Regions from separate parts of the Cytobacillus sp. FSL R7-0680 genome, predicted to be linked through region 1. Evidence: riboswitches for the same ligand, from Rfam matches in the RefSeq annotation. Region 1 holds a riboswitch; each other region holds the start of a gene.
The links. Region 1 has a riboswitch for S-adenosylmethionine ahead of MKY26_RS18050 (bifunctional homocysteine S-methyltransferase/methylenetetrahydrofolate reductase). Riboswitches for the same ligand answer to the same signal wherever they lie in the genome.
Positions count from the first base shown of each region.

Region 2: another riboswitch for S-adenosylmethionine. It lies ahead of mtnK (S-methyl-5-thioribose kinase); the one in region 1 lies ahead of MKY26_RS18050 (bifunctional homocysteine S-methyltransferase/methylenetetrahydrofolate reductase).
Region 3: another riboswitch for S-adenosylmethionine. It lies ahead of metK (methionine adenosyltransferase); the one in region 1 lies ahead of MKY26_RS18050 (bifunctional homocysteine S-methyltransferase/methylenetetrahydrofolate reductase).
Region 4: another riboswitch for S-adenosylmethionine. It lies ahead of MKY26_RS01985 (alpha/beta hydrolase); the one in region 1 lies ahead of MKY26_RS18050 (bifunctional homocysteine S-methyltransferase/methylenetetrahydrofolate reductase).

Region 1 covers NZ_JBBPAO010000001.1:3,627,062-3,634,815, reverse strand. Annotated here, with positions in the region: gene rplB (50S ribosomal protein L2) at 9-839, opposite strand; gene rplW (50S ribosomal protein L23) at 868-1,152, opposite strand; gene rplD (50S ribosomal protein L4) at 1,152-1,775, opposite strand; gene rplC (50S ribosomal protein L3) at 1,800-2,429, opposite strand; gene rpsJ (30S ribosomal protein S10) at 2,466-2,774, opposite strand; SAM riboswitch class I at 3,133-3,245, shown strand; gene MKY26_RS18050 (bifunctional homocysteine S-methyltransferase/methylenetetrahydrofolate reductase) at 3,352-5,211, shown strand; gene metH (methionine synthase) at 5,189-7,754, shown strand, end outside.
Region 2 covers NZ_JBBPAO010000001.1:14,423-22,176, reverse strand. Annotated here, with positions in the region: gene MKY26_RS00135 (sugar ABC transporter substrate-binding protein) at 1-220, opposite strand, end outside; gene mtnA (S-methyl-5-thioribose-1-phosphate isomerase) at 217-1,269, opposite strand; gene mtnK (S-methyl-5-thioribose kinase) at 1,266-2,450, opposite strand; SAM riboswitch class I at 2,597-2,750, opposite strand; SAM riboswitch class I at 2,950-3,053, shown strand; gene MKY26_RS00120 (2,3-diketo-5-methylthiopentyl-1-phosphate enolase) at 3,152-4,366, shown strand; gene MKY26_RS00115 (2-hydroxy-3-keto-5-methylthiopentenyl-1-phosphate phosphatase) at 4,370-5,035, shown strand; gene MKY26_RS00110 (methylthioribulose 1-phosphate dehydratase) at 5,032-5,661, shown strand; gene MKY26_RS00105 (1,2-dihydroxy-3-keto-5-methylthiopentene dioxygenase) at 5,648-6,181, shown strand; gene MKY26_RS00100 (GNAT family N-acetyltransferase) at 6,218-6,757, opposite strand; gene MKY26_RS00095 (acrylyl-CoA reductase family protein) at 6,820-7,754, opposite strand, start outside.
Region 3 covers NZ_JBBPAO010000001.1:2,483,937-2,491,690, forward strand. Annotated here, with positions in the region: gene MKY26_RS12290 (gamma carbonic anhydrase) at 62-583, shown strand; gene MKY26_RS12295 (C39 family peptidase) at 648-1,466, shown strand; gene asnB (asparagine synthase (glutamine-hydrolyzing)) at 1,561-3,453, opposite strand; gene metK (methionine adenosyltransferase) at 3,916-5,115, opposite strand; SAM riboswitch class I at 5,416-5,541, opposite strand; gene pckA (phosphoenolpyruvate carboxykinase (ATP)) at 5,929-7,512, shown strand.
Region 4 covers NZ_JBBPAO010000001.1:393,389-401,142, forward strand. Annotated here, with positions in the region: gene MKY26_RS01980 (MetQ/NlpA family ABC transporter substrate-binding protein) at 1-587, shown strand, start outside; SAM riboswitch class I at 671-773, shown strand; gene MKY26_RS01985 (alpha/beta hydrolase) at 1,031-1,819, shown strand; gene MKY26_RS01990 (hypothetical protein) at 1,812-1,961, shown strand; gene MKY26_RS01995 (YezD family protein) at 1,982-2,149, shown strand; gene MKY26_RS02000 (hypothetical protein) at 2,182-2,502, shown strand; gene MKY26_RS02005 (LLM class flavin-dependent oxidoreductase) at 2,516-3,892, shown strand; gene ssuE (NADPH-dependent FMN reductase) at 3,906-4,454, shown strand; gene MKY26_RS02015 (alpha/beta fold hydrolase) at 4,662-5,465, shown strand; gene MKY26_RS02020 (enoyl-CoA hydratase-related protein) at 5,618-6,394, shown strand; gene MKY26_RS02025 (NEAT domain-containing protein) at 7,072-7,698, shown strand; gene MKY26_RS02030 (NEAT domain-containing protein) at 7,701-7,754, shown strand, end outside.

The sequences.
Region 1 (7,754 bases):
CAATCCCGTTATTTTTTACGACGACGTACGATAAATTTATCAGATTGATTGTTTTTCTTACGTGTTTTGTATCCAAGAGTTGGTTTACCCCAAGGAGACATAGGTGATTTACGACCGATAGGAGCTTTACCTTCACCACCACCGTGTGGGTGATCGTTAGGGTTCATAACAGATCCACGTACAGTTGGGCGTTTACCTAACCAACGAGAACGACCGGCTTTACCGATGTTAATCAATTCGTGTTGTTCGTTACCAACTTGACCTACAGTAGCGCGGCAAGTAGCAAGAATCATACGAACTTCACCAGAGTTTAAACGTACTAATACGTATTTACCTTCTTTACCAAGTACTTGTGCACTTGTTCCAGCAGAACGTACCAACTGTCCACCTTTACCAGGTTTAAGTTCGATGTTGTGGATTACAGTACCCACAGGAATGTTTGTAAGTGGTAATGCATTACCTACTTTGATATCTGCTTCAGGACCAGACATTACTTCTGCGCCTACTTTAAGAGTCTTAGGAGCTAGGATGTAACGCTTTTCTCCATCTACATAATTAATTAGTGCAATGTTAGCTGAGCGGTTTGGATCATACTCGACTGTAGCAACGCGACCTGGTATTCCATCTTTGTCACGTTTAAAGTCGATGATACGATATTGACGTTTATGACCGCCGCCTTGATGACGAACTGTCAACTTACCTTGGTTGTTACGGCCACCTTTGCGCTTTACTGGAGCAAGCAAAGATTTTTCTGGTTTGTCTGTAGTGATTTCTGCGAAATCAGATACCGTCATGCCGCGACGACCATTAGAGGTAGGTTTGTATTTTTTAATCGCCATTTCATTTCCCTCCTCTTCTTGTTAGAAATTAAGCTTCAAAGATTTCGATTTCTTTGCTGTCAGCAGTTAGTTTAACAATCGCTTTACGGCGTTTGTTTGTATAACCACCGAATTTACCCATGCGCTTGAATTTACCTTTGTAGTTCATGATGTTCACTTTTTCAACTTTTACATCAAAGATTTCTTGAACAGCATCTTTAACTTGAGTTTTATTAGCTCTTACATCAACTTCAAAAGTATATTTTTTGTCAGCCATGATGTCAGTAGAACGTTCAGTGATAACGGGGCGCTTAATGATATCGCGTGCATCCATTATGCAAGCACCTCCTCTACTTTTTCGACCGCTTGCTTAGTCATGATCAATTTATCATGATTTAAAACGTCTAATACGCTGATTCCGTTAGCAGTAACAACTGTTACTCCAGGGATGTTACGAGCAGATAATGCTACGTTTTCATCGATGTCTGCAGTTACGATTAATGCTTTAGAATCTACAGAAAGACCTTTAAGTAGACCTTTAAAGTCTTTTGTTTTTGGAGCTTCGAAAGATAGTGTTTCTAATACTAGAATGTTCTCTTCCGCAACTTTAGTAGATAACGCTGATTTGATAGCTAAGCGACGAACTTTTTTAGGTAATTTATAGCTATAGCTGCGTGGTACAGGACCAAATACAGTACCGCCTCCGCGCCATTGTGGTGAACGAATTGAACCTTGACGAGCACGACCTGTGCCTTTTTGACGCCATGGTTTACGTCCTCCGCCAGCTACTTCAGAACGAATTTTAGTTTTATGAGTTCCTTGACGTAGAGAAGCTCTTTGCATAATAACAGCTTCAAACATCACGTGGTTGTTTGGCTCGATACCAAAGATTGAGTCGTTCAGCTCAATATCGCCAACTTGTGAACCACTTTGGTTTAATAATGCAACTTTAGGCATTCTTACTTCCTCCTTTCCGGGTTATTACTTTGCTTTAACCGCACTTACTAGTTTTAGAAGCGCTTTTTTAGAGCCAGGTACATTACCTTTTACTAATAGAAGATTGCGTTCTGCATCTACTTTTACGATTTCAAGGTTTTGTACTGTGATTTGTTCTCCGCCCATGCGACCAGGTAATAGTTTACCTTTAAATACGCGGTTTGGAGCAACAGGACCCATTGAACCTGGGCGACGGTGGTAACGTGAACCGTGTGCCATTGGTCCGCGAGATTGTCCGTGGCGTTTAATTGCACCTTGGAAACCTTTACCTTTTGAAATTCCTGTTACATCAATTTTTTCACCTTCAGCGAAAATATCAACTTTGACTTCCTGACCAACTTCATACTCAGCTAAGTCAGCTCCGCGTAATTCGCGAACGAAGCGCTTAGGAGTAGTATCAGCTTTAGCAGCGTGTCCTTTTTCCGGTTTGTTTGAAAGCTTTTCGCGTTTATCTTCAAAACCGATTTGGATTGCTTCGTATCCATCAGTATCAACTGATTTCTTTTGAAGAACAACGTTTGGAGTAGCTTCAACCACTGTTACCGGGATAAGATCACCGTTTTCAGCAAATACTTGAGTCATACCAATCTTTCTTCCTAAGATTCCTTTGGTCATTTCAGTCACACCTCCTAGATTGTTTTAATGTATTAATTAAAGTTTAATTTCGATATCAACACCAGATGGTAAGTCTAAACGCATTAATGAATCGACTGTTTGTGGTGTTGGATTAATGATGTCGATTAAACGTTTGTGTGTACGCATTTCGAATTGCTCACGAGAATCTTTATATTTATGCACCGCACGAAGAATTGTGTAAACTGACTTTTCAGTTGGCAATGGGATTGGACCAGATACAGCCGCACCAGAGCGTTTTGCAGTTTCAACGATTTTTTCAGCAGATTGATCAAGAATTCTGTGATCATAAGCTTTTAAACGAATACGAATTTTTTGTTTTGCCATTATTTTCCCTCCTTTTCGCCTATTTTCATATAGACATTCTCCGTGAAAATTTCCCACACACTCGCCATGGCAAAGCGGCCGGGTGTGTCAGCAACCTTTCACTTCATCGCAGTCAAAGACCAACATTGTCTATTATACAGAAAAGACATAACAAATGCAACTATTGATTGCGTTTCTCTCTGTTCTGCACACTTTTAACATTATAACTGCTGTTAATAGTGTTTTCAAGTATATCTTCCTCTTTACATCATTTTCTAAAAAAACGCTTATTTAATTACTTATTTTTAAATTTTCTAAATTTTTATTTGACAAACATAGACTCATTCATGTAAATTTTAGTCAATAAAATATTTTTTATTTCTTATCATGAGAGGTTGAGGGATAGGCCCGATGACACCTCAGCAACCATCAATAGTGAACATTATTGAAAAGGTGCTAATTCCTACAAGCTATACGCTTGAAAGATGAGAAGATGACTATGATAATAATAGGCCTTCTTCTTGAGGGCCTTTTTTATTTTCTCTTTGGCTTCTCATCCATTGAATTCAACAAAATATGAATTGAAGGAGTGAGACCTTTGAACTTCCTTGAAAAAATGAAGAACCAAGTATTAATTGCTGACGGTGCGATAGGAACACTTCTTTATTCTTATGGTACGGATACATGTTTTGAAGAGTTAAACCTCTCAGCACCGGAACAAATTCAGCACATTCATCAAGCCTATCTCCATGCAGGTGCTGATTTAATTCAAACAAATTCCTATGCTGCGAATTATTTAAAATTGAAACGGTATGGCCTAGAGGATTCAGTCAAAGAGATTAATAGTGCGGCTGTAAAACTGGCACGATCTAGTATTCAACAGCACCAGGCATATGTGCTTGGCACAATTGGAGGTGTACGAGGATTAAACCCCCTCTCTATTCCTCTAGATGAAATTAAACGTAACTTTCGTGAACAGCTATACTGCTTATTGTTAGAAGGCGTAGATGGGCTCCTTCTTGAAACATATTATGATTTAGAAGAATTAGAAACGGTTCTCTCTATTGCCCGGAAAGAAACGGATATACCTATAATTGCCCAAGTGTCTTTACAAGAAATCGCTATATTACAAAATGGGACGTTAATTAATGACGCCTTAAAAAGGTTAGAAGCTAAAGGGGCAGATGTTGTCGGGGTAAACTGCCGTTTAGGTCCACATCATATGTTAGAGACACTCTCCTCCGTTGAATTACCTCAGCACGCGTTTCTCTCTGCATATCCTAACGCGAGTCTACCGGCCTATATCGATGGTACGATTCAATATAAGGAGAGTGAAGACTATTTTAGAAAATCAGCGAAGTCCTTCCTTAAGCAAGGTGTTCGACTGCTTGGTGGTTGCTGCGGAACGACACCTGGCCATATTAAAGCATTTGCAGACGAAGTTAGGCATGCTGTACCAATTATTGAAAAACAAGTAACAAATAAAAGGAAACCTAAAATAGAGAGAATTACAATCGAACGCACCAATACCCCGTTAGAGACACTTGTACAAGAAAAACGCACCATCATCGTCGAACTAGACCCACCTAAGAAGCTATCAACTGCTAAATTTTTTGAAGGTGCCAGAGCCTTAAAAGATGCTGGGGTTGATGCAATCACACTCGCAGATAACTCTCTTGCGACACCACGAATCGCAAATGAAGCCCTAGCACATATCATCCAAAAGGATACAAACGTTCGACCACTTGTCCACCTCTCCTGTAGAGATCGAAACTTAATCGGCTTACAATCACATCTCATGGGTCTTCATACATTGGGGTTGCATGATATTTTAGCCATTACAGGGGATCCGGCAAGAGTTGGTAATTTCCCAGGCGCTTCATCTGTGTTTGATTTATCTTCCTTTGAATTAATAGAAATGATTAAACAATTTAATGAAGGAATTTCCCCTTCAGGTTCTGAACTTGGTGAAAATGCCGTCTTTTCTGTCGGGGCAGCATTTAATCCTCATGTCAAATCCTTAGACAAAGCTGTTGCCCGACTTGAAAGGAAGATAAAAGCAGGCGCTGATTATTTCGTGTCACAGCCAGTGTTTTCAGTAACACAACTATTAGAGATTCATGAGGCAACAAAGCATCTGTCCGCACCTATTTTCATCGGAATGATGCCACTGATTAGCAGCAAAAATGCAGAGTATCTTCATAACGAAGTGCCTGGTATCAAGATTACTCAAACGACCCGCGACAGAATGGCTAAAGCGGTTAACCCTGTTCTAGCTGAGAAAGAAGGCTTATTAATTACAAAAGAGTTGATCGATGCAGCCTTAGAACTCTTTCAAGGCATCTACCTTGTTACCCCCTTCCTTAGATATCAACTTACAACCGAGCTGACCAATCATATTAGAAGAAAAGATCAACAGATGAAGGAGCATCATTATGTCAAAAGTAGCCATCACTAAACAAATGACGGAAAAGATTTTAATCATGGATGGAGCAATGGGTACCATGCTACAAGAAGCCCACCTAACTGCAGATGACTTTGGTGGTGAGGATTTAGAAGGTTGTAATGAACACCTCACACTTACGCGACCTGAATTGATTCAATCAATTCATGAAGCTTATCTTTCGGCAGGGGCAGATATAATTGAAACAAATACATTCGGAGCGACGCGTATCGTTTTGGAAGAATATAATATTGGGCATTTAAGTGAATTATTAAACCGCAGAGCGGCTGAAATCGCTATAAAAGCAGCGCATAAATACGACAAGCCTAATCATCCGCGATATGTAGCAGGATCTATGGGACCAACTACTAAGACATTAAGCGTTACCGGTGGAACAACTTTTAAACAATTAGTCATGGATTATCGTACACAAGCCATAGGACTCATTGACGGTGGTGTAGATTTATTATTAATAGAAACAAGCCAAGATCTCCTTAATGTAAAAGCTGCTTTCCTAGGGATTAAAGAAGCCTTTCATCACACAAAGAAAGAACTCCCTATAATGGTATCAGGGACAATAGAACCGATGGGCACCACTTTGGCAGGGCAAAACATCGAAGCGTTTTACATTTCAATAGAGCACATGAAACCAATAGCTGTTGGACTCAACTGCGCAACTGGACCGGAATTTATGCAAGAGCATATTCGCTCTCTAGCACAACTCTCTTCAACTGGGGTTAGCTGTTATCCTAATGCAGGCTTACCAGATGAAGACGGTTGTTATCACGAAACAGCAGAATCTCTATCTACAAAGCTTTTGGATTTTGCCACACAGGGCTGGGTGAATATCGTTGGTGGTTGTTGCGGTACCACACCAGCGCACATCACAGCAATCAGTCAAGCATTAGCCCATGTACCACCCCGTCCCATTACTAAAAAGAGACAGCATAAACTATCAGGTATTGAACCCCTTACCTATGATGAATCTATTAGACCGATTATGGTTGGTGAGCGGACAAATGTCATTGGCTCAAAGAAATTCAAACGGTTGATTAATGAAGGAAAGTATGAGGAAGCATCGGAAATTGCTAGAGCCCAAGTTAAAAAAGGAGCAAGCGTCATTGATATATGCCTTGCTGACCCTGATCGTAATGAGATAGAAGATATGGACCATTTTTTAGCTGAAGTAACGAAAAAAATCAAAGTTCCCCTAGTCATTGATTCAACTGATGATGAAGTAATCGCCAAAGCTCTTACCTACTCTCAAGGTAAAGCTATAATCAATTCGATTAACTTAGAAGATGGTGAGGACCGATTCACCTTTGCTGCAAAGCTTATCCATCAGTACGGAGCAGCCATTGTTGTCGGTACCATTGATGAGGAAGGCATGGCCATCACAGCTGAAAACAAGCTAGTCATAGCTAAACGGGCCTATCATATCCTCGTTGAGCAGTATCAAGTACCTCCAGAGGATATTATCTTCGACCCCCTCGTATTTCCTGTCGGCACTGGAGATGAACAATATATTGGTTCTGCTAAAGAAACTGTACTTGGTATTAAACTTATTAAAGAAGCTCTACCGGAGGCGAAAACGATTTTAGGCATTAGTAATGTGTCCTTTGGTCTTCCGAGTGTGGGGAGAGAAATTTTAAATTCCGTCTTCCTCTTTCATTGCACGAAAGCCGGGCTAGACTATGCAATCGTCAATACAGAAAAGCTAGAGCGTTTCCCAAGCATCCCTAAAAATGAAGTAGAATTAGCAGAAAAGCTTCTTTTTCAAACCAGCGATAGCATTTTAGCTGATTTTACTGACTTTTATCGTGATAAGAAGAAGGAAAAAAGGATAGAAACCCATTTACTATCATTAGAAGAACGTTTATCAAGCTATATAATAGAAGGAACAAAAGAAGGCCTTCTCCCAGATTTAGAAAGAGCATTAGCGAAATACCCAAATCCATTAGATATTATCAACGGACCATTAATGAATGGTATGGCAGAAGTAGGTAGATTATTTAATGATAATCAATTAATTGTTGCAGAAGTCTTACAAAGTGCAGAAGTGATGAAAGCATCAGTCGCGTTTTTAGAACCTTATATGGAGAATGATAAACAAACATCTACAAGTAAGGGGAAAGTTTTACTCGCAACCGTCAAAGGTGATGTCCATGATATCGGTAAGAATCTTGTCGATATTATTCTCTCTAACAATGGATTTGAAACCATTGATCTTGGAATTAAAGTCTCTTCTGCTGAACTTATCGCAGCCATTAGAGAGGAAAAACCCGACATCATTGGACTTTCTGGCTTACTCGTAAAGTCAGCACAACAAATGGCATTAACAGCAAAGGACTTACAGGATGCCCATATACAAACCCCCATTATGGTGGGGGGAGCTGCCTTATCTCGAAAATTTACGAATAATAAAATCGCCCCTAACTACAAAGGACTCGTCTTATATGCAAAAGATGCAATGACCGGTCTGAGTTTAGCAAATGAAATCCGAGAACCAAGTCGCTATAGTGAATTATTTCAAGCACAAATCTCGAGAACAGCACAAA
Region 2 (7,754 bases), 3.6 Mb from region 1:
TTTCTACCTGCTCTTTTACCCCTTCAATATATTGTGCAGAAAAAGTTCCTAAATTAATTTGCATGATTAGTGCGATCTTTTTATTAGCTAACGGATGTACACTATTCTCTTTAGTTGATGCAGTTGCTTCACTACTTGAATTGCTTCCTTTTGGCTGGCAGCCTGCCAAGATTAAAATAAAAATAATAAGAAACGCTAATAGTATACGATTGTTCTTCATGCCCTAACTCCCTCTTCTGCTTTATTCAATTGTGCCAATTTGTTTCGATCAGCTTCAAAAATGCCTTTTTCAGTAATAATTGCAGTAATTAAATTAGCCGTTGTCACATCAAACGCCGGATTAAACACTTTCGTTCCTTCTGGTGTGATCTGGTTTGGCCCAATATGAGTCACCTCTTCTGCCAACCTCTCCTCAATCGGAATATCTGCCCCTGATGCGATAGAAAAGTCAAATGTCGATAATGGCGCAGCTACATAGAAAGGAATTTGAAAATAGTTTGCTAAAATAGCTAGTTGCCATGTACCGATTTTATTCGCTGTATCTCCATTGCTGGCAATACGATCGGCCCCGACTATAATCGCTTCAATCCCCTTGGTTGCTATGGTATGAGCAGCCATATTATCAGTAATGACCGTCACATCCACATTGGACTGTTGAAGCTCCCAAGCAGTTAGGCGCGCTCCCTGAAGAACCGGTCTCGTTTCACAAGCATATACTTGAAAGTCAACACCCTTCTCCTTGCCTAAATGAAACGGCGCTAGCGCTGTACCATATTTTCCCGTAGCAATCGTCCCCGCATTGCAAATCGTTAATACCTTTTTCCTTCCATTCAATAGACTTAGTGCATTTTCACCAATTTGGCGACAAATCTCCTCGTCTTCTTGATGTATTTTCTTTGCTTCTTGCTCCAAACTGATAATTGTCTCCTCTGTTGAATACAGCGTTTCTATTACTTTCATCATTCGATCCAAAGCCCAGAACAAATTAACAGCTGTCGGTCTAGAGCCCGCTAGATAAAGATAATCTTCATGAATTCTAAGATGGAAAGTTTCAATGTCGACCCCTTCGTATTTTTTTGCAGCAATCGCTAAACCATAAGCAGCAGTAATTCCAATAGCTGGCGCCCCTCTTACTTTCAACTGAATAATTGCCTCAAAGACATCTTCAATGGTTTCGAGTTCTATCCATCTTGTTTGATGGGGTAATAAGGTTTGATCAAGAATTTTCAATCTACCTTCTTGCCATTCAATTGGTGTTGGTATACTCATGATGTATACGCCTCCAGTTCCTTAAGAAGTTGCGAGATTGTTACTATGTTTTTGCGATTAATAATCAAGGATGAACCTAATTGAATCGTTGCCTTCTTCACATATAATCTAATTGAACTATCTTCTATTCCATCAAGATCCTTCACATGCGACAATCCGATTGTTCTCCGAATTAATTCACACCCTACTACTCCGATAGCATCTTTAAATACTTTAGCTAGAAAAGACTCTAGAGCGCCTGGTACTTTCGTAAAAGGATTAACAACAGAATTTTGCCAAGCTTCTGAAAAATATTGAGAAAACACATCCCATACTTCTTCTATCTGTTGAAGAATAACGATTCTATCGTTTTCGTTTCGTACAAGTACTTGGAAAATGAGATGGGCAATATATTGACCGACATCAAATCCAATCGGACCATAAAAGCCGAACTCAGGATCGATCACCTTCGTCTCACTCTTACTCGCAAATATACTCCCTGTATGTAGGTCACCATGTAGTAAGCTCTCTGCTTCTGTGAGAAAAGCATATTTTATTTTGGCTACTTCAAGTTTCAACTTGTCATTAGCCCATAGTTGCTGAACCACTTCAGCCAACTCAGCTTCAAAATCATTCGTTTCCACATCAAAAAATGGATCGGTGAATACTAAATCCTCAGTGATTTTACATAGTTCAGGATTTGAAAATTTAGCGACCAATTTCTTTTTCTCAAACGGATGAAGAGCAAAATCTGAAGTTGAAAACAATGTCTTTGCTAAGTACTCACCAATATGAGCTGATAAATTCGGATAATGATCCCCTTGAATCAATCCGTCTCTTACAATTGTCAAATGGGAAAGATCCTCCATCACAGTTAATGCTAGCTCTTCATCTGATGCTAGTACTGCTGGGAGGAGGTGAGGAACGAATTCACCATGCTTCTTAAGCACTTCTGCCTCCAGTTTTGCACGTTTAAGTGTTAGAGGCCAGCTTTCTCCGACTACTTTTGCATAAGGGAGTGCTTGCTTAATAATTACACTTTTATGATTAGAAGTAATACGGTAAACATAATTCAAATTACCATCACCAATCTCTTCCACCGTCATTTTTTCATCCGGTAAAAACAGTTTTAAACTCTTCACGTATTCACACGCTGATTCCTCTGTCAAAGCGCGATAACCTATATTATCTAAAACAGCCATATCTCTTCCCCCTTATTTCTTTATTTATCTGTGGCACAAAACAGGGGTGACTACATGAAGAGATGTAGTCGGACCTGCTTTGTCATTACAGAAACAAAAATGCCCCTTTCCTGTACAGAAAGAGGCATTCGTCATTACGATTTTGCCTCTCATCTTTCAGAATAACTTCTGAATGGAATTAGCACCGTGCCTTACATTAGGCGCAGAAATTCTCTAGCTGCGCCTCGTTTCACAACGATATTACGGTCGGTTGCTGGGTTTCATCGGGCCATATTTCCCTCCACCTGCTCTTGATAAGAGTATAAAAGATTCATTTTTTGAAATATCTTGAGCAAATACTAGCACCGATTATAAAAAAGTGTCAATCTTTTTTTTAAAACTTTTCATCTTTTTAAGGAAAAGAATTTTGTCATATAACGTAAAAAATTCTCTGTTGACAGATAAAACACCTGGTGACATAATACAATTGTGCAAAAATTTAAAACGATAATCATAAATTTTCTTATCAAGAGCAGGCGGAGGGACGAGCCCGATGAAGCCCGGCAACCGATTCTAAATGAACACGGTGCTAATTCTTGCAGCAATCATGCTGACAGATAAGGAGAAGGTTCTATCACTGCGAACTAACCCTCTTCTTATTGATTAAGAAGAGGGTTTTTTATTGTCAATGTTAATTCGAAATCATCAGGGAGGGTTCTCATATGGGAGATGTAATTGCAACTTATCAAGTATACGCAAGACCCGGTTCATTAGAGAAAAAAGCAGAGGATATCGCTTTAGGATTAACGATAGGCTCGTGGACAGCGTTACCATTACTTGAGCAAAAACAATTACTAAAACATAAAGGCAGAGTCACTGCACTACAAGAATTTTATGATGATGAACATCCCAATCGATTCGGTGAAGTAAGGTGCGAAATTAGTATCGCCTACCCTACATATAATTTCACATTTGATATTCCAGCAATCTTAACAACTGTATTTGGAAAGTTATCTCTAGATGGTGAAGTAAAATTATTAAATCTGGAATTTGATAATGAGGATCTTTCCCGTTTTCCTGGACCAAAATTCGGTATAAAAAATATAAGATCGAAACTAAATATTCAAGACCGCCCATTACTTATGAGTATATTTAAAGGCATTATCGGCAGGGATATTCACTTTTTAAGAGAACAGTTAAGAGACCAGGCTATGGGGGGCGTTGATATTGTAAAAGATGATGAAATTCTTTTTGATGTCAACATCTCTTTTGAAGACCGAATTATCGCAGGTAAAGAAATACTAGATGAAGTCTATGAAAAGACTGGAAAAAGGACACTTTATGCAGTCAATTTATCTGGGAGAACAATGGATTTAGTAGATAAAGCAAAACATGCGAGCGAATTAGGTGCGGATGCATTATTATTCAATGTTCACACTTACGGTCTAGATATGCTCCAAACACTAGCTGAAAACAATGAAGTGCAGTTACCTATCATGGCACATCCTGCATATAGTGGGGCCTATACTTCTTCAAACTTCTATGGTGTGGCTCCTGATTTATTACTCGGTAATCTTACTCGCTTAGCAGGCGCAGATTTCTCTTTATTTCCTTCTCCATATGGTTCTGTTGCCATGGAAAAAGAAAAAACCTTAGCTATCGCTAGACAGTTAACCGAAGAAAATGGCTTGAATCAGGCATTCCCGGTCCCTTCAGCAGGCATTCATCCAGGTTTAGTGCCGTTGCTTTATCATGACTTTGGCAATGATTGTATAATTAATGCTGGCGGCGGGGTCCATGGTCATCCTGAAGGAGCAGCAGCTGGCGTGAGAGCTTTTAGGCAAGCCATTGATCACGTCATACAACAAAATACTCATCGTGCAACAAAAGCGCAAGAATTAGAAGCAGCATTAGCAAAATGGGGAGGTACGTCATAAAAGATGACAAAACCAATGATTTTTTGTGATTTCGATGGAACAATTACGAATAACGACAACATTGTAAAGATTATGGAGCATTTCGGTCCTATTGAGGCAAAACAGATCAAGGAAGATATTTTAGCTCAAAATATCTCTATCCAAGAGGGTGTTAAAAATCTCTTCTCACTTTTACCAACAAGTAAAAAAGAAGAGATTATCCATTTTGTATTAAATAGTGCAGAAATTCGTGAAGGATTTTCAGCTTTTGTTAGATATACACATGAAAACGGTATCCCTCTTTATATTGTTAGTGGTGGGATTGACTTTTTTTTAGAACCAGTACTTGAACCTTATGGGCCATTTACGAAAGTATTTTGCAATCACGCAAGCTTTGCTTTAGAAACAATAGATATTCACTATCCACACCAGTGTGATGAACTATGTTCTTCACAAGGTTGCGGCTGTTGTAAACCAACCATTATTAGAAAACACTCTTCTCCTGAACACTTTAATATTCTTATTGGAGATTCGATTACAGACTTTGAAGCAGCCAAAATAGCAGATGCCGTACTTGCTAGAGATTTCTTAATTCAAAAATGTGAAGAAACTGGTATTTCTTATACACCTTTCGAAACCTTCCATGATTGCATTGAATACCTCGATGAACTAGTTGGTGCGAAATCATGACAACGTATGAAACAAAGTGGGATACATTAGCTGATATTAAAGATGAATTAGCAGCCAGAGATTGGTTTATGGGTACTAGTGGTAATTTATCCATTCGCGTAGATGAAAACAGCTTTTTAGTCACTTCAAGCGGACTTGATAAAAGAAAGAGAACAGCTAATGATTTTTTATTAGTAGACTTAGAAGGAAAGCCCCTAGAAAACACGTCATCTAAACCTTCAGCTGAGACTTTATTACATTGTGAAATTTATAAGAAAACGTCATCAGGAGCAAGTCTTCATGTTCATACAGTTGCTAATAATGTTATTTCTGAGCTTTTCTATCAAGAAGGTGTAGTATCTTTTCAGCATCAAGAGTTAATTAAAGCATTTGGACTATGGGGAGAAGATGATATACTCACCATCCCGATCATTCGCAATGATGCGGATATCCCTACATTAGCGGATCACTTTTCTGCTTACGTCAGCAAAGAGAAAGGTGCAGTCTTAATTCACAACCACGGGATTACTGTTTGGGGAGTCGATGGGTTTGAAGCGAAAAAATTATTAGAGGCTTGCGAATTTTTATTTCAATATAAATTATCTCTTATTCAATTAAAAGGAGGCGTTTTACATGGCCATTATTAAATTCAAAAACGAAGAAAAAGTGATTACTGATCAACAAGAGGTATCTACATTTTTAACTGCACAAGAAGTCATCTATGAAAATTGGAACATTGAGCAATTAGAAGTGACATTACACGAAAAATACGATTTATCTGATGATGAAAAGCAAGCCATACTAGATGCATTTTCAACTGAAATCAAAACCATTTCTGAAAAGCGCGGCTACAAAGCTGCAGATGTTATTTCACTTTCAGACAGTACGCCAAATTTAGATGAATTATTAATTAACTTTCAAAGAGAACACCATCATACCGATGATGAAGTCCGCTTCATCGTAAGTGGGCATGGAGTCTTTATTATCCAAGGAAAAGATGAATCGTTTTTTGAAGTCCATTTAGATCCAGGTGATTTAATTTCTGTACCCGTAAACACGCGCCACTATTTTACTTTATCTGATGATCGAAAAGTTGTTGCTATTCGCCTCTTTGTTACACCAGAAGGTTGGGTACCTGTTTACGAGAAAGAAAAATTGAACGCTTAATATCAGGGAGGCTCCTTCATAATCGGGGGCCTCTCCTTATTTCTCTAAATAATAGATAAAAAATTCGCTCCATTCTCCACTATCAAATGAAAATTGAGACTGTTTCTCTTCATATTTAAAACCAATAGATTCTGCTAAATGAATGGAGGCGAGGTTATCACTATCAATATGTAATTCTATTCTTTCAGGTTGTAAATATTCAAAAATAAAAGGTATGATCGTTACTACGCTTTCTTTTCCATATCCTTTTCGCCAATATTGATTGTGAATTGCATAACCAAGTAGTACTAACTCCTTGCCATTCCTCTGTGTTCGATACAATTCTATTATTCCTATATGTGCACCATCATTTTCTCTAAATATACCAAACTCAGATAATTGCCAGGCATCATCTTGCTTGCTCCATTGCTCGATTTTCTTCTTGAATTTTTCTTTAGTATAAGCAGGTAAATCTTGTGGGCGTCCTTCATCATGACGTGATTGCGATACTAAACGGTTCTTTAATCCCGCTATCCAAGCTTCGTAATCTTCATACATATACGATCGAATGACGAGACGGTTACTTTTCAACTGCATGTCTTTCGCTCCATTCTATCAGAAATTAGGACCGCCTTTTTATAAGTTATTGTGAGTAGATACTATATGTGTACAAGTACTCTTCCTCTCGTTTCTCCTTTTAAAAGCAATGGCAAGACATGCTCAACTTCACTCAATGAAACTTCTTGAAAAATAAACTGATCAAACGGAAGTTTATCACTTTCTTCCGCTAATAGTTCCCAAGCTTCTTTCCTCATCTCCATTGGACAAAAAACGGAATCAACTCCCAAGAGACTCACCCCACGTAAAATAAAAGGAAAAACCGTCGTAGGTAAATTCGTTCCAGCAGTTAAACCACTAACCGCTACGGCACCCCCATATTGAATTTGGCTTAACAAGGATGCCAATGGCTCTCCACCGACAGGATCAACCGCTGCTATCCATTTTTGCTTGCTTAATGCGCTTATCTTCCCATCATACACTTCTTCCCTTGTAATCACTGAAGAAGCTCCTAAGTTCATTAAGTAATCACGTTCATTCTTCTTTCCAGTGCTTGCAACGACCTCATAGCCACGGTTAGCTAACAAGGCAACGGCAAAACTCCCAACGCCACCAGTAGCCCCAGTAACTAACACCTTCCCACTATTTTCAGTTAGACCATTCTGTTCTAATTTTAATATGGAAAGAGCCGCTGTTAATCCAGCTGTGCCAATCGTCATTGCCTTCTTTAATGTAAGTCCTTTTGGAAGTGGCAGTACCCATTGTGCAGGTACTTGTGCATATTCACTATACCCCCCGTATCTGGATACACCAATTTCATAACTCGTAGCAATGACTTCATCACCTTTGGAAAAATCAGGATGTTGAGATGAAACAACGATGCCCGCTAAGTCAATGCCCGGTACCATTGGATAGTCTTTAACGATATTTCCATTAGGTATACTAGCTAAACTGTCCTTATAATTTACTCCGGAGTATTTTACTTGAATTAATACTTCTCCTGCAGGTAAATCCCTTACCTCAAGTTGACGCAACT
Region 3 (7,754 bases), 1.1 Mb from region 1:
ACAGAATGGCTAGAAAACAGTCATTTTAAATTGACTAAGGTAAAAAGGAGCTATGATAACAATGATTTATCCTTTTCATGACAAACAACCCAAAATTGCTGATGATGTATTTATTGCTGATTATACAACTATTACGGGTGATGTAGAAATTGGCGAAGAATCAAGCGTTTGGTTCAATACAGTCATCCGCGGTGATGTTGCACCCACTTATATTGGAAAAAGAGTGAATATACAAGACAATTCAGTTCTTCACCAAAGCCCTAATAACCCACTCATCCTGGAAGATGAAGTAACAATTGGACACCAAGTTATCTTACATAGTTGTAAAATAAGAAAAAAAGCATTAATTGGCATGGGTTCTATCGTCTTAGATGGAGCAGAAATTGGTGAAGGTGCATTTATCGGAGCAGGTAGTCTTGTTCCTCAAGGTAAAATCATCCCTCCAAACACTTTAGCATTTGGTCGTCCAGCAAAAGTAGTGCGTGAATTAAATGACGATGATAAAAAGGATATGGAACGGATTATACGAGAATATGCTGAGAAAGGGCAGTATTACAAAGCACTAAAAAAAGAAAGGCAATAACTTCTGATAAATTCTGCTCAATCGCCGATAATAAGTGGAAGACATTATTTAGGTGGTGTAATTGTTGAAATTTATTATTGGAATGGCATTAATTTTGTTAGTTTATTTATTTATTAAACTGCTAAAAAATGGTGCTAAACAACTGCTTATCCTTCTTCTTATTTTAATCTTCCTTCTTCCTTCTCCGAAAGCAACAACGGAACACGCTGATGCTGCCCTTTTCCGAGAGAACAAATGGGCGGAAGGAACAAACAATGAAGAATTTATCGTAAAAATAAAACAACAAGTATTATTAGACATTCCGGTCATATCACAATTTCCAGAACTCCCTCGCGGATGTGAGGTTACAAGCCTTGCGATGTTACTCAACCACGCAGGCGTAACTGTGGATAAAATGACTTTAGCTAAAGAAATTAGGAAAAACCCTGCAACCTTTGAAAAAAAAGATGGCAAGATTTATTATGGTCACCCCAATGACGGTTTTATTGGCGATATGTACTCTTTTAACAATCGAGGTCTCGGTGTTTACCATACGCCTATTAAAGAGCTGGCAGAAAACTATTTACCAGAGAAGATTCATGATTTTACTGGTGATGACTTTTCGTCAATCAAAACACATCTCTCTAATGAGAAGCCTGTCTGGGTGATCATTAATACGAAATACAATGAACTGCCTGATGCTTATTTTCAGACATGGCACACACCAAGCGGCGTAATTGACATTACGTATAAAGAACATTCCGTTTTAGTGACTGGATACGATGAACAATATATATACTTTAATGACCCCTTCTCTAATATAAAAAATAAGAAAGCACCTATCAAAGAGTTCCAGGCCGGTTGGGAACAAATGGGCAGGCAGGCAATTACTTATTTAAATTAGTAAAGTACAGTTAAGACATTTAGAATTTTTTTACTTTAACAACAAGAAAACCCGAACTCAGTTCGGGTTTTCATTCTTTTTCACAGTTGTTGACTTAAAGGTGTGCTGTTGTTTCTGAAATAAATTGCTTTTCAAAATCATATTTCTTTTCAATAAACACATCATGCCACACAATAAACATAAGTACCGTCCAGATTTTCCTACTATAATCTGCTTTTCCTTGTGCATGCATTTCAAGTAAGTTTACTACATACTCTTTATTAATTAAATAATCTGTATGACTTTCTTTAATTAACGTTTTCGCCCAATCATACATCTCATCTTTTAACCAATGACGGATAGGGACCGGGAAGCCTAACTTTTTACGATTCAACACATGTTCTGGCACAATACCTTCCGCTGCCTTACGAAGGATATATTTCGTTGTTTGATGAGACGTTTTTAAATGAGTTGGGATGGTTGAAGCCACATTAAAGACCTCTTTATCAAGGAATGGTACCCTCAATTCTAATGAATGTGCCATCGTCATTTTATCTGCTTTTAAAAGAATATCTCCGCGCATCCAAGTATGAATATCAATATACTGCATTTGATTAACCGCATCATAGGCTGCACTTTCAGCATATAATGGACGGGTAATATCTTTAAAATCATTCTTCTCATTATAAACCTGCAATAATTCTCTTTTTTCATGTTCTAAGAACATTTTCGCATTGCCAATGTAGCGTTCTTCCATTGGCGTCGTTCCTCGTTCAATAAAGCTCTTACCCCTCATCCCCTCTGGCATGATTCGAGAAAGGGTACGCAATAACTTTCTTCCTGCCGAAGGCATTTTACTAAAAATCTCCAAGTCCTGTGGTTCACGATATATATTATATCCACCAAACAATTCATCAGCACCTTCGCCTGATAATACCACCGTTACATGTTTTCTTGCTTCCCTTGCGACAAAGTAAAGTGGAACGCAAGCAGGGTCCGCTAATGGATCATCCGTGTGCCACATAATTTTTGGAACTTCTTGCATATATTCTTCTGGAGAGATGATATAGCTTATATTTTCAACACCTAGTTTTTCAGCTGTTTCTTTAGCCACATCCACTTCACTAAAACCATCTCTTTCAAAACCTACTGAAAACGTTTTAATATTAGGGTGAAACTGTTTTGCTATGGATGCAATAATAGAAGAATCAATCCCGCCGGATAAAAACGAACCTACGGGTACATCACTGCGCATATGCATTTTAACTGAGTCAGTTAAAACATCTTGAATCTCTTTAATAAACTGAGATTCTTCTTTTTGTACAGGTTGGAAATGTGCTTTCCAATAACGCTGGATATGCATAGATCCACCGATTTTCTTCTTGAAATAATGACCTGGCTCAAGTTTCTTTATACCCACCGACATTGTCATCGGTTCAGGTACAAATTGATAAGTCATATAATACTGCAAAGCATCATAATTAATGACATCGTTTTTTAATGCCAACAGAATACTTTTCTTTTCAGAGGCAAAATAAGTGGTTTCACCATCTTCAAAATAATAGAATGGTTTGATTCCAAAAGGATCTCTCGCTCCAAAAACTTCTTGCTTTTCTTTATCCCAAATAACGAAGGAAAACATACCTCTCAGCTTTTCTGCCGCCTTCTCCTTGTAATAACTGTACAAAGCAATAATCACTTCAGTATCCGAATTAGTTTCAAAAGTTAGTCCTTTATTGATTAATTCCTCACGTAGTTCAACATAGTTATAAACTTCTCCATTAAAAATAATCCAGTATTTACCATTGTCATAAGTCAGTGGTTGATGACCACTTTCAATGTCTATAATACTTAATCGACGGAAGCCAAATTGGATATGGTCTGCACGATAATATCCTGAATCATCTGGTCCACGATGAGTAATAATGTTATTCATATTCTCAAATTGCTTATCTGCTTCTTGTACTTTTTGTGCTTGATCATGTATACAACCAATAAAACCACACATTATGTACGTCACCTACTTTTTATTTCATCTAGTTTGTATTTTTTCCCATACCTTGTATAGACGATAAGTTATTTTAAAAAGTTTCACCTTTCGAAAAAAAAATGGAATGATTTATGCTAGGCAGTATGTTCATGTTTACTTCTTCATATACTTAAGGATGTTTATTCTTTACCCTCAATTTAAGACGAAAAGATGACAATTATTTTAATTTTATATGAAATCGTTTCCTTAAGGGTTTTTGTCCATTATTAGGGGGCTTAAAATATTATATTTATTTGCTACTGTAATATCTAAAAAAACGACTTTTACTCTTCTATCTTTGGCTATTCCACTTCTTGATGTACGAGCTAATCGCTTTGGCTCAATTGTACGTTTATTAAAATTTAACGATAGCCCCTTTTCCACATAAAAAAACTGTAGAAAACTCATTAAAGGAGTTTTCTACAGCCATAATTTTCTAATTTATTTTAAAGCTTCCTTACGCAATTCTTCCGCTTTATCTGTGCGCTCCCAAGGTAAATCAATATCTGTACGACCAAAATGTCCATAAGCGGCTGTTTGCTTGTAAATCGGACGGCGTAAATCAAGCATTTTGATAATGCCAGCAGGACGGAGGTCAAAATTGTTTCTAACAACTTCAACTAAAACATCCTCAGATACTACTCCAGTTCCAAATGTATCAATACTGATGGATACCGGCTGAGCAACACCAATTGCATATGCTAATTGTACTTCCGCTTTGTCAGCTAGTCCAGCAGCAACGATATTCTTTGCCACATAGCGAGCTGCGTAAGCAGCTGAACGGTCAACTTTCGTTGCATCCTTACCAGAGAATGCACCACCACCGTGACGTGCATAACCGCCGTATGTGTCAACGATAATTTTTCTACCAGTTAAGCCAGCATCACCTTGAGGTCCACCAATAACGAAGCGACCTGTTGGGTTGATGAAGTATTTTGTGTTTTCATCAATTAATTCAGTAGGAACAACTGGGTTAATTACATGCTCTTTTAAATTGCGTTGAATTTGCTCTAAACTAATTTCTGGATGGTGCTGCGTAGAGATAACAATTGTATCAATACGTACAGGTTTGTTGTTTTCATCATATTCTACTGTTACTTGTGTTTTACCATCTGGGCGAAGGTAAGGTAAGATTTCCTCTTTTCTTACTTCAGCTAAACGGCGAGAAAGTTTATGAGCTAATGAAATAGGTAATGGCATAAGCTCTTTTGTTTCATTACATGCAAAGCCAAACATTAAACCTTGATCTCCAGCACCAATGGCTTCAATTTCTGCATCAGTCATCTGTCCTTCACGCGCTTCTAATGCTTGGTCTACACCCATAGCAATATCAGCTGACTGTTCATCAATAGAAGTTAATACAGCACATGTTTCAGAGTCAAAGCCATATTTTGCACGTGTATAACCAATTTCCTTAATGGTTTCACGAACGATTTTTGGAATATCTACATATGTGGATGTAGTGATTTCTCCTGCAACCAATACAAGACCTGTAGTAACAGACGTTTCCGCAGCAACCCTCGCATTTGGGTCCTGTGATAAAATAGCATCTAATATTGCATCAGATATTTGGTCACTGATCTTATCCGGATGACCTTCAGTTACTGATTCAGAAGTAAACAATCTACGTTTTGTTGACATCTGACTTCCTCCTTATTTATCGAATCAATAAGACTTTATTATAGTCTTTATTTTTGATACGGAACTCATTCCCTTATTTGAATCTTCATTATTTATGGGCCAATGTTTATCTCATACCCTTAATAACCTATGCGCTAACTTGGAATATTGAGAATAAAATGGTTGGTCTTTTTCCCATACATAAATAGTACATTCCAAAAGCCGCTCCTCGTATTCGCCAACATCATGTTAAAAAGCATGAAAAAAAACCTCTTCTCTGATTTAGTGAAAAGGTTGAAGCAAAATGATTCGCGCCTTTCACTCTTATCGTTCAAGGATAGTGAGTAATAAATCCTTGCATCAGGTTAGCACCTTTGCTCATGAAAATGTAGTTGGCAGGTTGCTGGGTTTCATAGGGCCTGTCCCTCCACCAGCTCGGGATAAGAGAGTATCCGTTCAAGGATTCATCATAACTTACACATGGAATATAGTCAAATGTTTTTCATTAACAATTCAATGTAAAAATTGTCATATCCGACTCTATAAACTTTAGTTTTGATAACGGATAATTTTAGTTAAGATCATACCGTTCTTTTTCCTTAATATATATAAAAATTACATTAAATTTGCTGATTATCCTTTTTAAATTTGCAAAAGCTATTTATAATGAATACTGCCTGTATTTGTGACAATTTCATTAATTATATAAAAATGATTTATATAGTATAGACTGAATGAATAAATGTGTTATACTATTTTTGAAGAAATAATCACAAATAGCGACTGAGATGCATATCTCTTAAATAATATTATATAAAGGAAGGTATTCATCAGATGAATTCTGTATCGATAACTGAGTTAAATGATTTACTAAAAGGCGAAAACATCCAAGTTCAATTATCTGTGCCGCAACTAGTTGAAAAAGTATTAAACAGAAACGAAGGTGTTCTTACATCTACCGGTGCAATTCGCGCGACAACAGGTAAGTATACAGGTCGTTCACCTAAAGACAAATATACTGTTGAAGAAGCAAGCTCTAAAGATAAAATTGACTGGGGAAGTGTGAACCAACCAATTTCTGAAGCAGTCTTCAATAACTTATACAACAAGGTGATTGCTTTCTTAAAAGAGAAAGAAGAAGTTTTCGTATTCAAAGGATTTGCTGGTGCGGATAAAAAACACCGTATGCCAATCCAAGTAATTAATGAATATGCTTGGCATAACCTTTTTGCACACCAATTGTTTATTCGTCCTACAGAAGAAGATTTATTAGATCACGAATCTGAATTTACAGTTATTTCAGCACCTAATTTCAAAGCAGACCCAGCAGTTGACGGTACAGCTTCAGAAACTTTTATCATCGTTTCATTCGAACGCCGTATTGTACTTATTGGTGGTACTGAGTATGCTGGTGAGATGAAAAAATCTATTTTCTCTGTTATGAACTACATGCTTCCTGAAAATGGAATTCTCCCTATGCACTGTTCAGCCAATGTTGGCCGCGAAGGTGATGTTGCTTTATTCTTTGGCCTTTCCGGAACTGGTAAAACAACATTATCAGCTGATCCCAACCGTCGTTTAATCGGTGATGATGAGCATGGCTGGTCTCCAAATGGAGTATTCAACATTGAAGGTGGCTGCTATGCGAAGTGTATCGACCTTACACGTGAAAAAGAACCACAAATTTTCGATGCCATCCGTTTTGGCGCTGTACTTGAGAATGTTGTATTAGACAAAGAAACACGCGTAGCAGATTATGCGGACAATACGCTAACGGAAAACACGCGTGCGGCTTACCAATTACAAGCAATTGACAATATTGTTGACCCGAGTATTGCAGGTCACCCGAATACTATTATCTTCTTAACAGCTGATGCTTCTGGTGTATTACCTCCAATCTCTAAATTGAATAAAGAACAAGCAATGTATCACTTCCTAAGTGGATACACTTCTAAGCTGGCTGGTACTGAGCGTGGTATTACTTCACCACAAGCGACTTTCTCCACTTGTTTTGGATCACCATTCTTACCATTACCAGCTCAACAGTATGCAGAAATGCTTGGTAAAAAAATTGACGAGCATAACGCGAAAGTATTCCTAGTAAACACTGGTTGGACTGGTGGAGAATATGGTGTAGGAAGCCGTATGAAGCTTGCTTATACACGAGCAATGGTTGAAGCTGCTCTAGAAGGCGAACTAAATTCTGTTGAGACAGTAACTGACCAAGTATTCGGTTTAGAAATTCCTCAACATGTAACTGGTGTTCCAGATGAAGTACTATTGCCTAACAAAACTTGGCCAGACCAAGATGCATATAATGTAAAAGCAAAAGAACTTGCTAATGAATTCCGTGAAAACTTCAAGAAATTCGGTAATATCTCTAGTGAAATCGCTGAAAAAGGCGGTCCTATCGCTTAATTAAAAAAACCTTCGAGCATCCGACTCGAAGGTTTTTTGTTTCAATAATTTCACTTCACTCATCACTCACTGTTTATTTTTGAGGGTCAAAATACCGGTTCAACCGGCTTCGATTTCTAATAAGTGCGATTAACTTAAGTCAATCGATTAGCTAATCTCACCAAGTTGCAATCGACGGCTTGTTTCATATAGCCACCACTCACTATCTTTCCTATGTATCCAATATTCGCCCTTTATGAGTC
Region 4 (7,754 bases), 3.2 Mb from region 1:
GTGGAGATTTGGATGGTAATTTATTTCAACATAAAGTGTACTTAGAGAATTTTAACACTGAAAAAGGGATGGATCTAGTAGATATTATTTCTGTTCCTACAGCTCCAATTGGTATTTATTCAGAAAAATTCAACTCCCTTGAAGAAGTGAAAGATGGCAGCACGATGGCCATTGCTAATGATCCTACAAACTTAGCGAGAGGATTAACAGTTGCGCGTGATGCTGGTTTAATAGAATTGAAAGATGATATAAACCCAGTCAATGCAACAGTAAATGATGTATTATCTAACCCGAAAAATTTGAAATTCCATGAAGTAGATGCAGCCCAACTGCCAAGGTCTCTTGAATCAGTTGATCTTGCTGCTGTTAATGGTAACTTTGCGGTTGCTGCAGGATTAGATTTAACAACAGCAATTTATCGGGATCAAATTCCTGAGGAAATCCAAAATAGGATTGTTGTTCGTAAAGAAGATAAGGACGCCCAAATGGCAAAGGATATCATTGAAGCCATAGAGTCGGAGGAATTTGCAAAAGTAATTGAAGAAAACTTTAAAGGTTTTCATAAGCCAGAATGGATGGGCGAATGAGTAAATCATCTTAATTTTTAAAAAATAATTGACAAATATTGATAAATATTATAGAGTAAATGATATAAAATTTAATATGATTTTTCTTATCCAGAGAGGTGGAGGGACTGGCCCTTTGAAGCCTCGGCAACAGGCAATTTATTGCACTGTGCCAATTCCAGCAAGCTGTTGCTTGAAAGATAAGGAGAGATAAAGAACGGAACTTTAACCTCTTCTTGTCAGAAGAGGTTTTTTATTTTGCATGATTTAATCACCAAGGGATGATCTCCTCTATACAAATGCTGTTTTTAAACTGATTAAACCTATTTGTTAAGTTGGAATTAAAGTAGCTGATTGGACCTCCAAAGGCAGTAGTGCAGCTAGATTTACATCAACGGGAAAAATCGGCAATGGTAGTCAACCATTGTCCACCAAAATGTTGCAATATAAAGGAGGACGAAAAAATGAAAAGAGTAGAATCAACAGTTATACCAGGTGCAGATTCTTTTTATTATGAAGGTGGGGACATTGGTATTCTCCTCATTCATGGCTTTGTTGGAACACCGCAGAGCATTGAGGACTTGGGTGCGGAACTTGCAAATAGGGGTTTTACTGTTCATGCCCCAAGGCTCACGGGACATGGAACAAAAAGCAGAGATTTAGAGTTATATGGTTATGATGATTGGTTCAATGATGTTGTTACAGCTTATAAGCAATTAAAGGAGAAGTGCAAACAAGTCTATTGTTTAGGTCAATCTATGGGCGGTGCATTAGCGCTGTTGTTAGCTAAGAAATATGGAGAGCTAGATGGACTGATCCTAATTAATACTGCACTGACATTACCAGATTACGAGTATTTAAGATATTACGATGAGAAACACTATATTGACGAAGGTAGCCCAGATATCAAAAATCCGACTATACATGAAATTACTTACGATAATATTCCGGTAAAAGCAGTTCACTCTTTACAAAAGGTAATGAGTGACGCAGGAAAAAGTTTATCTCAAATTCATTGCCCAATATTATGCTTTAAGTCTATCCATGATCATGTTGTACCTCCAGAGAATACAGATCGTATTTTTATCGAAATTCAAACAGATCATAAATGGCTTCGAGTCCTTTACAACTCATACCATGTAGCATCCATGGATTATGATCAGACCAAAATTATTCAGGATACAACAGAATTTCTAGATACGATGAATGAAGAAAAAAAGAACACCGAGTGGGGGGGGAAAGAGGTTGGCTAAGTTTTTACAAAAAGCGATAGCAAAGAGAAAACAAACCTTAATCAACCTTATGCTTACTATAGATGAAATAAAGTTCAAGCGACATGAATTAGAACAGTTAACACTTACAGAAATAGAGGAGCTTGTAAAAAGACTAAAATAAGTCCCATAAAGGAGAATTTTATGGAAAAACACATTGATCAAGATAAAATTCATACCATTCTCACAACATTAAAGGAACTCGAATATGGTTGTGTCACCATTACTGTACACGAAGGGGATATTACCCAAATTGACATTACCGAGAAGAAACGATTTGCTCTGAAAAAGAAACAACAAAATAAAAAATGATGGAATGGAGCAAATGAAAAGGAGTGAGTTACATGCAGTCAACAATTAGTAATCAAGCACCCAATGTAGCTAAAAACCTATCAGGCTGCATGTACTTGAATCTACCTGACTTTCACTTTATTAGATGGTGTTGTCAATCTTTTAATATTAATAAAGGAATCTTCCATACGGTTGAACAATCGCTTTATGACAAAGGGTTGCATTCAATAATTGTTAGGAGACTGTTCGTCATCGCGTTTTTGGATTTTGCCTCGAATCAAATTGAAAATCGAAACAATAAAACGAGAATCAAATTTGGAAAAGGTGGTTTAAGTAAAGCACTTGATGAGTTTTTTATAAAATATGATCACTAAAGGAGAATTAAAAATGACCGCGAAAAGAATGTACCTCAATGCTTTTGATATGAACTGCGCTGGGCATCAATCACCAGGACTATGGACACATAAGGATGATCAATCTTCCACTTATAAAGACATATCATATTGGACACATTTGGCTCAAGTACTTGAAAAGGGACGTTTTGATGCCATTTTCCTGGCAGATGTGCTTGGTACATATGATGTTTATCAAAATTCTAGAGAAGCAGCGGTTAAACAAGGGGTACAAGTGCCAGTTAATGATCCTGCTTTCGTTGTTCCTATAATGGCGCAAGTAACAAAACATTTAGGGTTTGGTCTAACGGTTTCAACTAGTTTTGAACATCCATATGTATTTGCAAGGAGGATGTCCACTCTCGATCATTTAACAAAAGGAAGAATAGGTTGGAATATTGTCACATCTTATTTAAATAGTGCCGCACTAAATATAGGACTAGATCAACAAATCAGCCATGATGAACGTTATGAGATAGCTGATGAATATTTAGATGTCACATATAAACTGTGGGAACAAAGCTGGGAAGACGACGCAGTGGTTTTAGACAAGGAAAAAGGGCTCTATACAGATCCAAGTAAAGTTCACGATATTAACCATGAAGGGAAATATTTTAAGGTGCCAGGTGCACATCTATGTGAACCTTCTCCGCAAAGGACACCGGTTATTTTTCAAGCGGGTGCATCTACAAGAGGGAGAAAGTTTGCTGCTAAACATGCAGAGTTGGTCTTTATAAGTGTGCCCACAAAAGAAGCCGGTAAAGTAATAGTCGATAAAATTAGGGAAGCAGTAAGAGCGGAGGGGAGAGACCCCAGTGAAGTAAAGATTCTCTCTCTCGTCACGCCTATTATCGGTGAAACAGAGGAAGATGCTAGAGTTAAGTATGAGGACTATCAAAACCATGCTAGTTATGAAGGATCATTAGCGTTATTTGGGGGGTGGAGTGGTATCGACTTCTCAGAGTATAAAGCAAATCAACCAATCGAGTACGTTAAAAATGACGCCATTCAGTCAATCGTTGAAACATTTACGAATATAGATTCTACAAAGAGTTGGACGGTCGATGACATTGCCAAATTTGTTGGTGTTGGCGGGATGGGTCAAGTGGCTGTTGGTACAGCACACTCTGTTGCTGATCAATTAGAAGGATGGAAAGAAGAGACAGGAGTTGACGGGTTTAACGTTGCATATGCCGTCACTCCAGGTACATTCGAAGAGTTCGTTGAGCATGTCATTCCAATCCTACAAGATAGGGGGCTCGTAAGAAGAGAGTATGAAGAAGGTACTTTAAGAAAGAATTTATTTGGGTATGACCATTTGCCAGAGCATCATTATGGTAAAAAATTTAGTAAGTTGACAGTTACAAAATAGGAGGCGTCTGAAGATGACAAATGTTGTAATCATATCGGGAAGCACATCAAACAATTCCCGTTTAAACGGATTAGAGCAAGAAGCGATTGCTTTTTTAAACAAAAAGGGCGTGCCATATGAGCAAATTACAGTAAGGGAGCTACCTGCTGAAGATTTAATTCATGCAAAATTTGATAGCCCAGCAATTATCGCAGCGAATGAAAAAGTAGAAAAATCAGATGCTGTAATTATATTAACACCAGTATTTAAAGCCTCTTATACAGGTGTACTAAAAGCTTATTTGGATTTATTACCTCAAAAAGGCTTCGTTGATAAATCTGTATTACCGCTTGTGATAGGGGGCTCATTCGGACATTTACTTATGATTGATTATGCATTGAAACCAGTTATATCCAGTTTAGGAGCAGAAACAGTCCTTCAGGGTGTATATGTTTTAGATAAAGAGATTGAAAGAACAGAAGAACATCGTTTTATTGTCGAAAATCATGTAAAGGAAAGATTAGATAAAGAATTAAATCGTCTGCATTCTTTATTGTCTATAAAGGAGTTACAACTAAAATAACTGAAAATATATTTTTTGCCGAACAACTCCTGTTTGTTCGGCTCCTTTAATTGTTTGAAAAAACTTTGAGATACAATATTTTTATAAAATTTAGAGTTGTATAATAAATAAGAGAAGATAAATTTTAGCTATTGTTTTGCCACTACTTTTATAGATTGAGGCATAGAATATATTATTATTGAATTTTTTAAAATGGAGGTTGATGATGTGACAATAATGAAATTAAGTGACGGTACAAGTATTTATTTTGAAGATGTAGGTAATGGTGAACCAGTCATTTTTATTCATGGTGTATGGATGAGTGGTCGATTCTTTGAAAAGCAGATAGAATACTTTAAGACTGATTATCGTGTGTTAATACCAGATTTACGAGGACATGGTCAATCAGAAAAAATCCATCATGGCCATACCATTGCACAGTATGCCGAAGATATTAGACAATTTATCACAAATTTAAAACTAGAGAATGTGACCCTTGTTGGCTGGTCGATGGGGGCATTTGTCATATGGGAGTACTTAAAGTTATTTGGTGATAAACATATTAAATCGACAGTAATCGTAGATGAACTTGCCTCCGATTTTAAATGGCCTGATTTCTCAATAGGCGCCTTTGATATGGAGACTTTAACTAGTTTTATGAGAGAAGTGCAAAGAGACCAAAAAGCCTTTTTAAAAGGTTTCATTCCACTAATGTTTAAAAAAGAATTAAGTCTAAGCGAGCTAGATTGGATGCTTGAAGAAACGACAAGATTACCTGCTTCCGTTGCAAGTGCCATTCTGTTTGATCAATCAGTCGTTGATTATCGTAGCTCTCTACCCGATTACGACATTCCCACACTTCTATGCTTTGGTAAGGAAGAAAAGTTGATACCAGTAGCGGCAGGCAAGCATCTTTTAAATGCTTTACCGAATGCAAAGCTGCATATATTTGAGGAAAGTTGTCATTGCCCTTTTCTAGAGGAAACTGATGTTTTTAACAAAATCGTAGATAACTATATTAAAGGTTTATAAAGAAGGTAACTAGCTTTTCTTCATAGGGAAGGCTAGTTTTTCCTATGTAATTTTTTAAGGTGAATGGCTTTGTTTTATATTTGAAAGGGTTTTCATGATTTAGTGGCGAATATTGTTATGAATATTTTTTAAAAAAGAAAAGGAGCTAGAGTATGGAACAAATTCAATTAGATATCAACGATTATATTGCTACAATAAAATTAAATCGTCCTGATGCGTTAAACGCATTTAATTATGAAACGTTAATTGAGTTACAACAGCAAGTAGAAAATGTTCGAGCAAACCCAGAGGTGAGAGTAGTTATTTTAACTGGGACTGGCAATCGTGCATTTAGTGTTGGTGCAGACCTAAAAGAAAGAAGAAATCTTACCGATGAGGAAGTAAGGCGAAACCTATATAAAATGGGGGACGTTTTTAATATGATTGCAGAGTTGCCTCAGCCGACGATTGCAGCTATTAATGGTTTTGCGTTTGGTGGCGGTTTAGAGCTTGCTCTATGTTGTGATTTTAGATTTGCGGCGGATGTAGCTAAGGTAGGCTTAACTGAAACAGGTCTAGCTATTATTCCTGGAGCAGGAGGGACGCAGAGGCTTCCTCGCTTAATTGGTGAAACAAAAGCGATGGAATTAATACTAACAGCGAAGAGGTTATCAGCCATAGAAGCACAGCAATACGGTATCGTAAATGAGGTATGTAATGAAGATATATTGTTAGATACAGTCATACAATTTGCGAGTAAAATGCTTAATAATGGCCCAATCGCACTTAAACAAGCAAAGTTTGCTGTTAAACAAGGAATGAATACTGACTTACATACAGGATTACATATTGAAAGAAAAGCTTATGAAGTGTTACTACCAACAAAAGACAGAGTGGAAGCATTACAAGCCTTCGCAGAGAAAAGAAAGCCGAATTTCCAAGGAAACTAACTGTTTAAAAAACCCTTTAACCACTATTTGTTCATTAGTTGTTAAAGGTTTTTTTGTGGAGATAATAACAGCTGTAAAAAAACTAAATATATTTACTTCAGTACCAGAAGGAGAACCTAGCATACACCATATAAAACAATACCTTCATTTTGTTGTAAAGCGCGCAAAAGGAATTTTGTCGCATCACTCACGGAAATGAGAGCTGGGCAAAATCATGCGTAACGCTTTAGACCCGGAATAGGAAAATAAATCTAAGAAAATAGGAAGAAGTATATGGGAAAGTCACAAATAAGATACTTGCTATCTATAAAAGGTGAGTATGTTTTATCTTAGTAATCAAGTAGATAGTAATGTGCTTCTTGACAAAGTAGGGTAGTATTCATTCGACCAAAATATAGACCAATATTTGGTGTTGAACGAAAGAAGTGAAAAAAATGTTAAATATTTGCGAAAAAACAATTGACTATGATAATCATTATCAACTACAATTACGTTGTAACGGTCATCATCCTAATTACCTAGTCCATAAAGGGGAAGGAGGCATATTATTTTTTTTGTATAACGTTGAGAATGATAATCATTAAAATCCTATGGCTTATTGTATAAGGGTGAAGATAAGTTTTTTTATTTCAATATAATTGAGAATGATAATCAATTATATAGAGGAGGGTATATTTTTGTTAGTCAAAAAGTTTTCGGCTCTACTTTTATCAGTAATTGTATTCTTAGTCATTACTCCAGCCCTACATACGTCAGCTGCACTAACTGATGGTACATATTCTGTGTCGTACTCAGTTATTAAACCAGATAGTGGCTCAGCATCCATGGCAGATGGGTATTTTGCTAAGCCAGCAAAAGTAAAAGTAGAAGGTGGCAAAATAACGGTCCAATTAACAACAACGAGCAGCATGATTAAAGATTTCCAAGTTGAATCAAAAAATGTATCTGTGCTATCAACTAGCGGTGAAAATGAAACAGTTCAGTTTACAGTAAATAGTATTTCTCAACCTGTAAATGCAAAAATTCATGTCGTTGCAGATGCCTCTTATGATCACTGGTATTCTATTAGACTGTCTTTTGATGAAGCGAATGCAAAGTTAATTGAGGCGGCAACGAATAATCAAGAAACAGCACCTGCTTCATCTGGTGGTGAAGAAGATAATAATACCAGCGGACAGAATCAAGAACAAGAAGTTGTAGCTAATCCAGAGACTGGAGACAATGTTCAACTTTATGTTCTACTAGCTATCGGTGCAGCTTTATTTATTTTATTCACTTATCAAAAACAAATGAAAAGGGGTTAAATATGAAACGCTTATTAAGAGTAACAGTTGCACTATTTGTCCTTGCCTTAGCTGTT